DNA from 2 places in the Pseudomonas sp. B1-22 genome. Region 1 is predicted to be linked to the other one. Evidence: predicted binding sites of a transcription regulator. Region 1 holds the regulator's gene; the other holds the start of a gene.
What was found. Region 1 encodes FliA, which starts transcription of late flagellar genes. Its sites were predicted from a motif close to CTAAAGTTTNNNNNNNNNNNGCCGNTAA; they were not measured.
Positions count from the first base shown of each region.

Region 2: a site for FliA is predicted at 1,373-1,400, ahead of ACQ5BL_RS00760 (flagellar protein MotY). Genes of this name have one in related genera too.

Region 1 is NZ_JBCHVH010000002.1:224,034-230,455, forward strand. It holds gene ACQ5BL_RS07925 (chemotaxis protein CheA) at 1-2,138, opposite strand, end outside; gene ACQ5BL_RS07930 (protein phosphatase CheZ) at 2,170-2,952, opposite strand; gene ACQ5BL_RS07935 (chemotaxis response regulator CheY) at 2,972-3,346, opposite strand; gene fliA (RNA polymerase sigma factor FliA) at 3,523-4,272, opposite strand; gene fleN (flagellar synthesis regulator FleN) at 4,269-5,099, opposite strand; gene flhF (flagellar biosynthesis protein FlhF) at 5,268-6,422, opposite strand, start outside.
Region 2 is NZ_JBCHVH010000001.1:172,109-176,186, forward strand. It holds gene rnt (ribonuclease T) at 1-254, opposite strand, end outside; gene pyrC (dihydroorotase) at 251-1,297, opposite strand; gene ACQ5BL_RS00760 (flagellar protein MotY) at 1,437-2,468, shown strand; gene ACQ5BL_RS00765 (argininosuccinate synthase) at 2,602-3,819, shown strand; gene gloA (lactoylglutathione lyase) at 3,914-4,078, shown strand, end outside.

The DNA of each region.
Region 1 (6,422 bases):
CCGGCCATGCCCGGCGTGCCCTGCAGCATCTTGCCCAGCGGCTTGATGACCACCTCTTCCTGGCCCACCAGCTGGTCGACCACGAAGCCGATGCGCTGGGTGCCCACGGAGAGGATCACCACATGGCCCTCGCCCTGCTCTTCGTACTCGGCGCCCGGCACCAGCCAGCGCTTGAGGTAGAACAGCGGCAGGGCCTTGTCGCGGACGATCACCACTTCCTGACCATCGACCACATTGGTGTTCGACAGGTCGAGGTGGAAGATCTCGTTGACGTTCACCAGCGGGAAGGCGAAGGCCTGGTTGCCCAGCATCACCATCAGGGTCGGCATGATCGCCAGGGTCAGCGGGACCTTGATGACGATCTTCGAACCCTGGCCCTTGGTCGAGTAGATGTTGATGATGCCGTTGAGCTGGGAAATCTTGGTCTTCACCACGTCCATGCCGACACCGCGGCCGGAGACGTCGGAAATCTCGGTCTTGGTCGAGAAGCCCGGGGCGAAGATCAGGTTGTAGCACTCGGACTCGGAGAGGCGGTCGGCGGCGTCCTTGTCCAGCAGGCCCTTCTCCACCGCCTTGGCGCGCAGCACATCCGGGTCCATGCCCTTGCCGTCGTCGGAGATCGACAGCAGGATGTGGTCGCCTTCCTGCTCGGCGGACAGCACCACCCGGCCGGAACGCGCCTTGCCGGCGGCTTCGCGCTCGTCCGGACCTTCGATGCCATGGTCCACCGCGTTGCGCACCAGGTGTACCAGCGGGTCGGCCAGGGCCTCGACCAGGTTCTTGTCCAGGTCGGTCTCTTCGCCGATCAGCTCCAGGTTGATCTCTTTCTTCAGGTTGCGCGCCAGGTCGCGGACCTGCCGCGGGAAGCGGCCGAAGACTTTCTTGATCGGCTGCATGCGGGTCTTCATCACCGCCGACTGCAGGTCGGCGGTGACCACGTCGAGGTTCGACACGGCCTTGGCCATCGCCTCGTCGCCGCTGTTGGCGCCCAGGCGCACCAGGCGGTTACGCACCAGCACCAGTTCGCCAACCATGTTCATGATTTCGTCGAGGCGCGCGGTGTCCACGCGCACCGTGGTTTCCGCCTCGTTCGCCGGCTTCTCGGCGGCGGCGGCACGCGGAGCCTCGGCGGGCTTGGCGACCGCCTTGGCCGCAGCGGGTGCCGCGGCAGCCTTGGCCGGCTGCGGCGCGGCGGCCGGTTTGGCAACGGGCTTGGCGGCGGCGACCGGCTCTTCCTTCGCGCCGGTGAACTGGCCCTTGCCGTGCAGCTCGTCGAGCAGCTTCTCGAATTCGTCGTCGGTGATGTTGTCGTCGCCACCGGCAGCGGGTGCCTCGGCGGCTTTCTCGATTTTTTCCACAGGGGCGGCGGCCACCGGCTCATCCTTCGCACCGGTGAACTGGCCCTTGCCATGCAGCTGGTCGAGCAGCGCTTCGAACTCGTCGTCGGTGATGTCGTCACCCGAGCTGGCGGCCGGCGCGGCTTCGCTCGCGGCAGGCGCGGCGCTGGCGGGCGACTGGGCCCCACCGAACTGGCCCTTGCCGTGCAGCTGGTCGAGCAGCGCCTCGAATTCGTCATCGGTGATGTCGTCGCCACCCGCGCCAATCGGTGCAGCCGGTGCGTCGGCGGTCGGTTCGAGAGCATCCATCAGTTGCTCGAACTCGGCATCGGTGATGTCGCCGTAGGCGGCGGGAGCTTCCGCAACCGGCTCAGGCTCGACGGCTTGCGGTGCTTCGGCCGGCTCGCTGCCACCCGGCTCGGCCAGGCGCGACAGCGCGGCCAGCAGCTCGGGAGTCGCCGGAGTCGGCTCTTCGGCATCGCGCACCTGCTGGAACATCACGTTGACGGTATCCAGCGCCTGCAGGACCACGTCCATGAGCTCGGCGTCCACACGGCGTTCGCCCTTGCGCAGGATGTCGAACACGTTCTCGGCGATGTGGCAGCACTCCACCAACGCGTTCAGCTGGAGGAAGCCCGCGCCACCCTTGACGGTGTGGAACCCACGGAAAATCGCATTGAGCAGGTCCATGTCATCGGGTCGGCTTTCCAGCTCGACCAGTTGCTCGGACAGCTGCTCGAGGATCTCGCCGGCCTCCACCAGAAAGTCCTGGAGGATCTCGTCATCGGCGTCGAAGCTCATTCGGTGCTCCCTCTACAGCGTCAGCGGACGCTTAAAAACCAAGGCTGGACAACAGGTCGTCGACATCGTCCTGACCGGATACGACGTCCTTTCTTGTATCGGCAGCGATTTGCGGACCTTCACCCTTGGACGATCTTTCTTTTTCGACGGCCTCGCTCATGCCCTGGTAGTCATGCTCGATGCCCGCGTAGCGGTCCACCTGGCCGGCCATCCAGACCAGCTTGACCAGGTTCGACTCGACCTCGGTGACCAGCTTGGTGACGCGCTTGATCACCTGACCGGTGAGGTCCTGGAAGTCCTGCGCCAGAAGAATGTCGTTGAGGTGCGCGGAAAGCTTGCGGCTGTCCTGGGCGCTGATGTAGAGGAATTGCTCGACGCGCTTGGCCAGCTCGCGGAAGGCCTCCGGGCCCAGCTCGCGGCGCATGAAGCGCGCCCAGTCTTCCTGCAGTTCCTTGGCCTGGGTCTCGATGTGCATGACCACCGGGGTGCACTCTTCCACCAGGTCCATGGTGCGGTTGGCCGCCTTCTCGGTCATCTTCACCACGTAGGAGAGACGATCGGTGGCGTCGGCGATCTGCGACATCTCCTCGGCGTGGCGGGAGTTGGGGTCGATCTGGAAGTTGACGATGGCATTGTGCAGCTCGCGGGTGAGCTTGCCGACTTCCTGGTAAAGCCCGCGATCGCGCGCCTGGTTGAGCTCGGAGATCAGCTGCACGGCGGTCTGGACTTCGCCGCGTTCGAGGCAGTCGACCAATTCGCGCGCGTGTTTTTTCAGGGTCGACTCGAAGTCACCCGCGGATTCGTTGAGATCCATGACGCCCTCTCTGTCAGCCTCAGCTGCCGACCCGCTCGAAAATCTTCTCGATCTTTTCTTTCAGCACCTGAGCGGTGAAAGGCTTGACCACATAGCCGTTGACCCCGGCCTGGGCCGCTTCGATGATCTGGTCGCGCTTGGCCTCGGCGGTGACCATCAGCACCGGCAGGTGCTTCAGGCGCTCGTCGGCACGCACAGCGCGCAACAGGTCGATGCCGGTCATGCCGGGCATGTTCCAGTCGGTGACGAGGAAGTCGAAGTTGCCGCTGTGCAGCATCGGCAGCGCAGTGGTGCCGTCGTCGGCCTCTGCGGTGTTGGTGAACCCCAGGTCACGCAGGAGGTTCTTGATGATGCGCCTCATCGTGGAGAAGTCGTCCACGATGAGAATTTTCATATTCTTGTCCAAACCGACCTCCATCGATACCAGGCACGTCCTGGCGGGCGTGCCGTCAATTCATTGAGCGGCGTGCGCTCATCCCGTGTGGGCGGCGTCAAAGGGACGTCGCCCGAAAGAATTCTGAAATCTAAATCTGAAGCCTACGAAAAAGCCGACGCGAAACTACCCGAACCTCAGTGCGCGCGCCACTCCGCCAGACGCGCCCGCAGGCGCGCGGCGCACTGGCTGTGCAGCTGACTGACCCGGGACTCGCTGACGCCCAGCACTTCGCCGATCTCCTTGAGGTTGAGCTCCTCGTCGTAGTACAGGGCCAGCACCAGCCGCTCGCGCTCGGGCAGCTTGGTAATGGCATCGGCCAGCGCCGCCTGGAAGCGTTCGTCTTCCAGGCCGTGGGAGGGCTCGCTGCCCTGGTGCGAAGCGTCTTCGGCCAGGCCGCTGCCCTGCTCGCCGTCCTGCAGCAGATCGTCGAAGCTGTACAGGCGGCTGCCCTGGGTGTCGCTCAGGATGCCGTAATACTCTTCGAGGCTCATATTGAGTTCGGCAGCAACTTCCTGATCTTTAGCGTCACGACCGGTTCTGGCCTCGACGGCGCGGATGGCGTCACTGACCATGCGGGAATTGCGGTGCACCGAACGCGGGGCCCAGTCGCCCTTGCGCACTTCGTCGAGCATGGCGCCACGGATGCGGATGCCGGCATAGGTCTCGAAGCTCGCGCCCTTGCCGGCGTCGTATTTCTTCGCCGCTTCCAGCAGGCCGATCATGCCGGCCTGCATCAGGTCCTCCACCTGCACGCTGGCCGGCAGACGGCCCAGCAGGTGATAGGCGATACGCTTGACCAGCGGCGCGTACCGCTGGATCAGTTGGTCCTGGGAGTTCTGCGCCTGCGCCTTGCTGTACATACGCGCTCCGGAGGCCGTCATCATACGGCCGAACCCGTGGTCGGATGCTGCACCAGGCGCTCGACGAAGAACTCCAGGTGCCCACGCGGGTTGGCCGGCAGCGGCCAGCTGTCGACTTTCTGCGCTATCGCGCGGAAGGCCAGGGAAGCCTTGCTGCGCGGGAACGCCTCATACACCGAACGCTGCTTCTGCACCGCCTTGCGAACCGACTCATCGTACGGAATGGCGCCGACGTACTGCAGCGCCACATCGAGGAAGCGGTCGGTGACCTTGGTCAGCTTGGCGAACAGGTTGCGGCCCTCCTGGGGGCTGTGGGCCATGTTCGCCAGCACACGGAAGCGGGTCATGCCGTAGTCGCGGTTGAGCAGCTTGATCAAAGCGTAGGCGTCGGTGATGGAAGTAGGTTCATCACAAACGACCAGCAGCACTTCCTGGGCGGCGCGAACGAAGCTCACCACCGAGTCGCCGATGCCGGCGGCGGTGTCCACCACCAGTACGTCGATGTTGTCGCTGATGTCACTGAAGGCCTGGATCAGGCCGGCGTGCTGCATCGGCGTGAGGTGCACCATGCTCTGCGTGCCGGAAGCCGCCGGGACGATGCGCACGCCGCCGGGCCCCTGGAGGATCACGTCGCGCAGGTCGCACTCGCCTTCGATCACATCGGCCAGCGTGCGCTTGGGCGTCAGGCCCAGCAGCACGTCGACGTTGGCCAGGCCCAGGTCGGCGTCCAGCAGCATGACGCGGCGGCCGAGGTCGGCCAGCGCCAGCGACAGGTTCACCGACACGTTGGTCTTGCCAACACCACCCTTGCCACCGGTGACTGCGATTACCTGTACAGGATGCATGCCCATATCAATACCTTGTCTCGTCAATCAGCCGCCGCGCCCCCTGGCGCTGCGGCCTTGCCGGCTGCGGTGCTCTACCGCTTCCGGCGTTCGCGGATCGTCTCCCAGAGCATCCGCCTTGCCGGGCGACCCACCTGGCCGCCCGTCACCCCACCATGGGGCCGTTCAATTCGTTCAGCTGGCGCGACGCACCGGCTGCTGGTACAGGCCGGCGAACATGTCGGCCATGGCCTCCTCGCTCGGCTCTTCCGGTGCCTGCAGGCTCACCGCGCGGCTGACCAGCTGGTGGCTGCGCGCAATCTGCAGATCATCCGGAATCTTCGGACCGTCCGCCAGATAGGCTACCGGGAGACGCTGGCCAATTGCCAGAGCGAGCGCCTCGCCGAGGCTGCCGGCTTCGTCCAGTTTGGTCAGGATGCATCCGGCCAGTCCACAGGAACGATAGTTCTGCCAGGCGGCCTTGAGCACCTGGCTCTGGCTGGTCGCGGCCAGCACCAGGTAGTTCTTCACGTTCAGGCTCTGCGCGGCCAGGGCTTCGAGCTGCATGCGCAGCGCCGGATCGTTGGCCGGCAGGCCGGCGGTATCGATCAGCACCAGGCGTTTGCGCGCCAGCGGGGCCATGGCCTGGATCAGCGACTGGCCGGGATCGACCAGGGTCACCGGCACGTTGAGGATGCGGCCGAGGGTCTTGATCTGCTCCTGGGCGCCGATGCGGAAGCTGTCCATGGACACCAGGGCGATGCTCTGCGCGCCGTACTTCAGTACGTAGCGGGCGGCGAGCTTGGCCAGGGTGGTGGTCTTGCCCATGCCGGCCGGACCGACCAGCGCAACCACCCCGCCCTCTTCCAGCAGATCGGTTTCCGGCGTGTTGATGGAGCGCGCCAGGTGCGCCAGCAGCATGCGCCAGGCCTGTTTCGGCTCGGCGATGGAGGCGACCTTTTCCAGCAGGCTGCGCGACAGGTCCGCCGGCAGGCCCATGCGCTGCAGGCGACGCCACAGGTTGGCCTGCTTCGGACGCTGGCTCTGCAGCTGGTTCCAGGCGATGGAGCCCAGTTGCACTTCGATCAGTTCACGCAGGCCGTTGAGCTCGAAGCGCATGGCTTCAAGCGCCTGCTGGCCGACGTTGGCAGCCGCCGGGGCGACCGGTGCGGCCATGGCTTCGGCAAGGGTCTCGGCGGCGCTGCGGCGCGGCGGCTGCGCGTCGTACATTTGACGGTCCTTGCGCACGGCCTCGCTCATGCGGGTCGGCTCGCTCAGCTCGGCCTTGGCCTGGGCGATGCGCGCCTGGGTCTTGCGCAGCTCGGCTTCCAGCGCCGGGTTCGGCTTGCT
Region 2 (4,078 bases), on a different contig from region 1:
TCGATGTTGGCGCCTTCGAAGGGCTCCACACGGAAGAAGTAGGTGTGTTCCGGGAACAGGTACCCGCTCTCGTCCATGCCGATGGTGACGGCGGCGATTTCCAGCAGGGCATCGGTGCCAGCGTTGAAGCCGCCGGTCTCGACGTCCACGACCACCGGCAGGTAGCCACGGAAGCGGCGCGCCATCGGCTGGCGCGGGCCGGGTGGGAAGGAACCGTCGAGTTCTTCTTCGAAGATTTCGTTCTCGTCACTCATGCCTGGGTCTCCAGCAGGCGCCAGCGCAGTTTCTCGCCGGCACGCAGCGGGACCACTTCGAAATCGCCGAACGGCAGCGCTGTCGGGGCTTCCCATTCGTCACGGACCAGGGTGATGCGGTCGCTGTTGCGCGGCAGGCCGTAGAAGTCAGGGCCATGGAAGCTGGCGAAGGCTTCCAGCTTGTCCAGCGCGTTGCGCTGCTCGAAGGCCTCGGCGTACATCTCGATGGCCGCATAGGCGGTGTAGCAGCCGGCGCAGCCGCAGGCGGCTTCCTTGGCGTGGCGCGCGTGGGGAGCCGAGTCGGTGCCGAGGAAGAACTTCGGGTCGCCGCTGGTGGCCGCATCCAGCAGGGCTTCCTGGTGGGTGTTGCGCTTGAGGATCGGCAGGCAATAGAAGTGCGGGCGAATGCCGCCAACCAGCATGTGGTTGCGGTTGTACAGCAGGTGATGCGCGGTGATGGTGGCGCCGACGTTGGCCGGTGCGGCCTTGACGAAAGCAGCGGCATCGCCGGTGGTGATGTGTTCGAGGACCACTTTCAGCGTCGGGAAACGCTCGACCACGCGGGTCAGGTGCTCGTCGATGAAACGCTTCTCGCGGTCGAACACGTCGACTTCGGAACGGGTCACCTCGCCATGGACCAGCAGCGGCAGGCCGACTTCGGCCATGGCTTCGAGCACGTGGAAGATGTTGTCGACGCTGGTCACGCCGGAATCGGAATTGGTGGTGGCGCCGGCCGGGTACAGCTTGGCGGCATGCACATAGCCCGAGGCCTTGGCCGCGCGTACGTCTTCGACGCTGGTGCGGTCGGTGAGGTAGAGCACCATCAGCGGCTCGAAGCGGCTGCCGGCCGGACGAGCGGCCAGGATGCGCTGGCGGTAGGCGTCGGCTTCGACGGCGTTGCGCACCGGCGGAACCAGGTTCGGCATGATGATGGCGCGGCCGAAGGTACGGGCGGCGTCGCCGACGGTTTGCGCGAGCGCGGCGCCGTCGCGCAGGTGGATGTGCCAGTCGTCGGGGCGCAGGAGTGTCAGGCGGTCGGACATGCGGATTCCAGGAAGGCGGTTGCAGCGGAAAGAGTGGGGAAATGCTACCGGAAAAGGCCGTCGGCGGCACTCGCTATCAAGTTTTGCCGTGGCCGACCGATAGATTCGGAGACCCGAATCCGATTGTGTGGAACGCACCGTGCGCCAGCCATCTCTTCTCCTGCTCGTCCTTTGCGCGAGCCTTCCGGCCTGGGGGCTGACCTTCCAGTCGCGCCTGGAAAGCGCCCAATGGACGGTGGCGGGCGACCAGTTCGAGTGCCGGCTGACGCAGAGCGTGGCGGGTTTCGGCCAGGGCGAATTCGTCTGGCGCGCCGGCGAGCAGCCGACCTTCCGTCTCAGGCAGCAGCAGGATTGGCTCGGGCGTGGCTCGGCAACGCTGCTGGCGGCGGCGCCACCGTGGCGGCCGGGGCAGGGCGACGTGAACCTGGGATCGGTGCCGGTTGGCGACGGCGACGTGCCTTTCAACAGCAGCCAGCAACAGGCTGGGCGCTTGCTCGGTGGCCTGCTGGAAGGCCGCACACCGGAAGTGCGGCACCGCACCCGGGACGGCGAGCGTTTGCTGGTGCGCCTGCTGCCGACACGTTTCGCGGCCGGCTACGCACAGTTCCAGGACTGTTCGGCGAAGATGCTGCCGGTCAATTTCGACCAGGTGCGGCAGAGCCAGATCGGTTTCCCCAATGGTACCGAACTCGATGCGCTGGGCCGCGCCAAGCTGGACATCATCCTGCAGTACATGAAGGCCGATCCGAGCGTGAACCGCATCGAGCTCGACGGTCACTCCGACAACAGCGGCAACCGCCTGGTCAACCGCGATACCTCGCGTCGTCGCGCTGTCGCGGTGATGGAGTACCTCAAGGCCAATGGCGTGCCGGAGTCAGAGATCACCGTGCGCTTCTATGGCGAGCGCTATCCGCTGGTGAAGAACAACTCCGAGGCCAACCGCGCGCGCAATCGCCGGGTGACGGTGAACCTGTCCCGCGAGGCGGTGGTCGAGGAAGCGCCGGCCGAAGCCCCGGCGGCGCCACCCGTCTCGGCTCCAGGCGAGCCGGCGCCCAGCGCCAGCGCCAGCGCTCCGGCGAACGCGGCCGCGCCCGCGCCCGCAGCCCCCGTGGCGCCTGCCGCCAAGGCTGCCACTCCGCCCTCGGCACCTACGGCGGCGCCCAAGGGCTGAGCCTGCGGCAGCGAGTCGCACCGACGATAGATTTTGTCGCTTTGTCATCTAAAGCTGTCGCGCCTCTGTAAATTATGCTGGGCGGGCAGTAGAATCGATCCCTTTCGTGACAACCCCCGTGGAGTTGAGTGGCATGGCGGACGTGAAGAAGGTAGTCCTGGCGTATTCCGGTGGCCTGGATACCTCCGTAATTCTGAAGTGGCTGCAGGATACCTATAACTGTGAAGTGGTGACCTTCACCGCTGACCTGGGTCAGGGCGAGGAGGTCGAGCCGGCCCGCGCCAAGGCCAAGCAGCTGGGCGTGAAAGAGGTCTTCATCGAGGACCTGCGCGAAGAGTTCGTCCGTGACTTCGTCTACCCGATGTTCCGTGCCAACACCATCTACGAAGGCGAGTACCTGCTGGGTACTTCCATCGCGCGTCCGCTGATCGCCAAGCGCCTGATCGAGATCGCCAACGCCACTGGCGCTGACGCCATCTCCCACGGCGCCACCGGCAAGGGCAACGACCAGGTTCGCTTCGAGCTGGGCGCCTACGCGCTCAAGCCGGGCGTGAAGGTGATCGCTCCCTGGCGCGAGTGGGACCTGCTGTCCCGCGAGAAGCTGATGGACTACGCCGAAGCCCACAACATCCCGATCGAGCGCCACGGCAAGAAGAAGTCGCCGTACTCCATGGATGCCAACCTGCTGCACATCTCCTATGAAGGCGGCGTGCTGGAAGACACCTGGACCGAGCACGAAGAAGACATGTGGAAGTGGACCGTCTCCCCGGAGAAGGCCCCTGACGCCCCGACCTACATCGAGCTGACCTACCGCAAGGGCGACATCGTCGCCATCGACGGCAAGGACATGACTCCGGCCCAGGTGCTGACCGAGCTGAACCGCATCGGCGGCGCCAACGGCATCGGCCGTCTGGACATCGTCGAGAACCGCTACGTCGGCATGAAGTCCCGCGGCTGCTACGAGACCCCCGGCGGCACCATCATGCTCAAGGCGCACCGCGCCATCGAGTCGATCACCCTGGACCGCGAAGTCGCTCACCTGAAGGACGAGCTGATGCCGCGCTACGCCAAGCTGATCTACACCGGCTACTGGTGGAGCCCGGAGCGCGAGATGCTCCAGCAGATGATCGATGCCTCCCAGGAGTACGTGAACGGCGTCGTGCGCCTGAAGCTGTACAAGGGCAACGTCATCGTGGTTGGCCGCAAGTCCGACGACTCGCTGTTCGATGCCAACATCGCGACCTTCGAGGAAGACGGCGGTGCCTACAACCAGGCCGATGCCGCTGGCTTCATCAAGCTCAACGCGCTGCGCATGCGCATCGCCGCGAACAAGGGCCGCAAGCTGTTCTGATAAGCTGGTGACCCCGTGACAAGCAAACCCCGGCCACGAGCCGGGGTTTGCGTTTATAGGCCCCGCATCCGGGGCGCCTGATGAGGAAGAATCGATGAGACTGCTGCATACCATGCTGCGCGTCGGCGACCTGGACAAATCCATCGCCTTCTACACCGAAGTCCTGGGCATGACCCTGCTGCGCCGCAAGGATTATCCGGACGGCCAGTTCACCCTGGCGTTCGTGGGTTACGGCAACGAAGACGACAACAGCGTCATC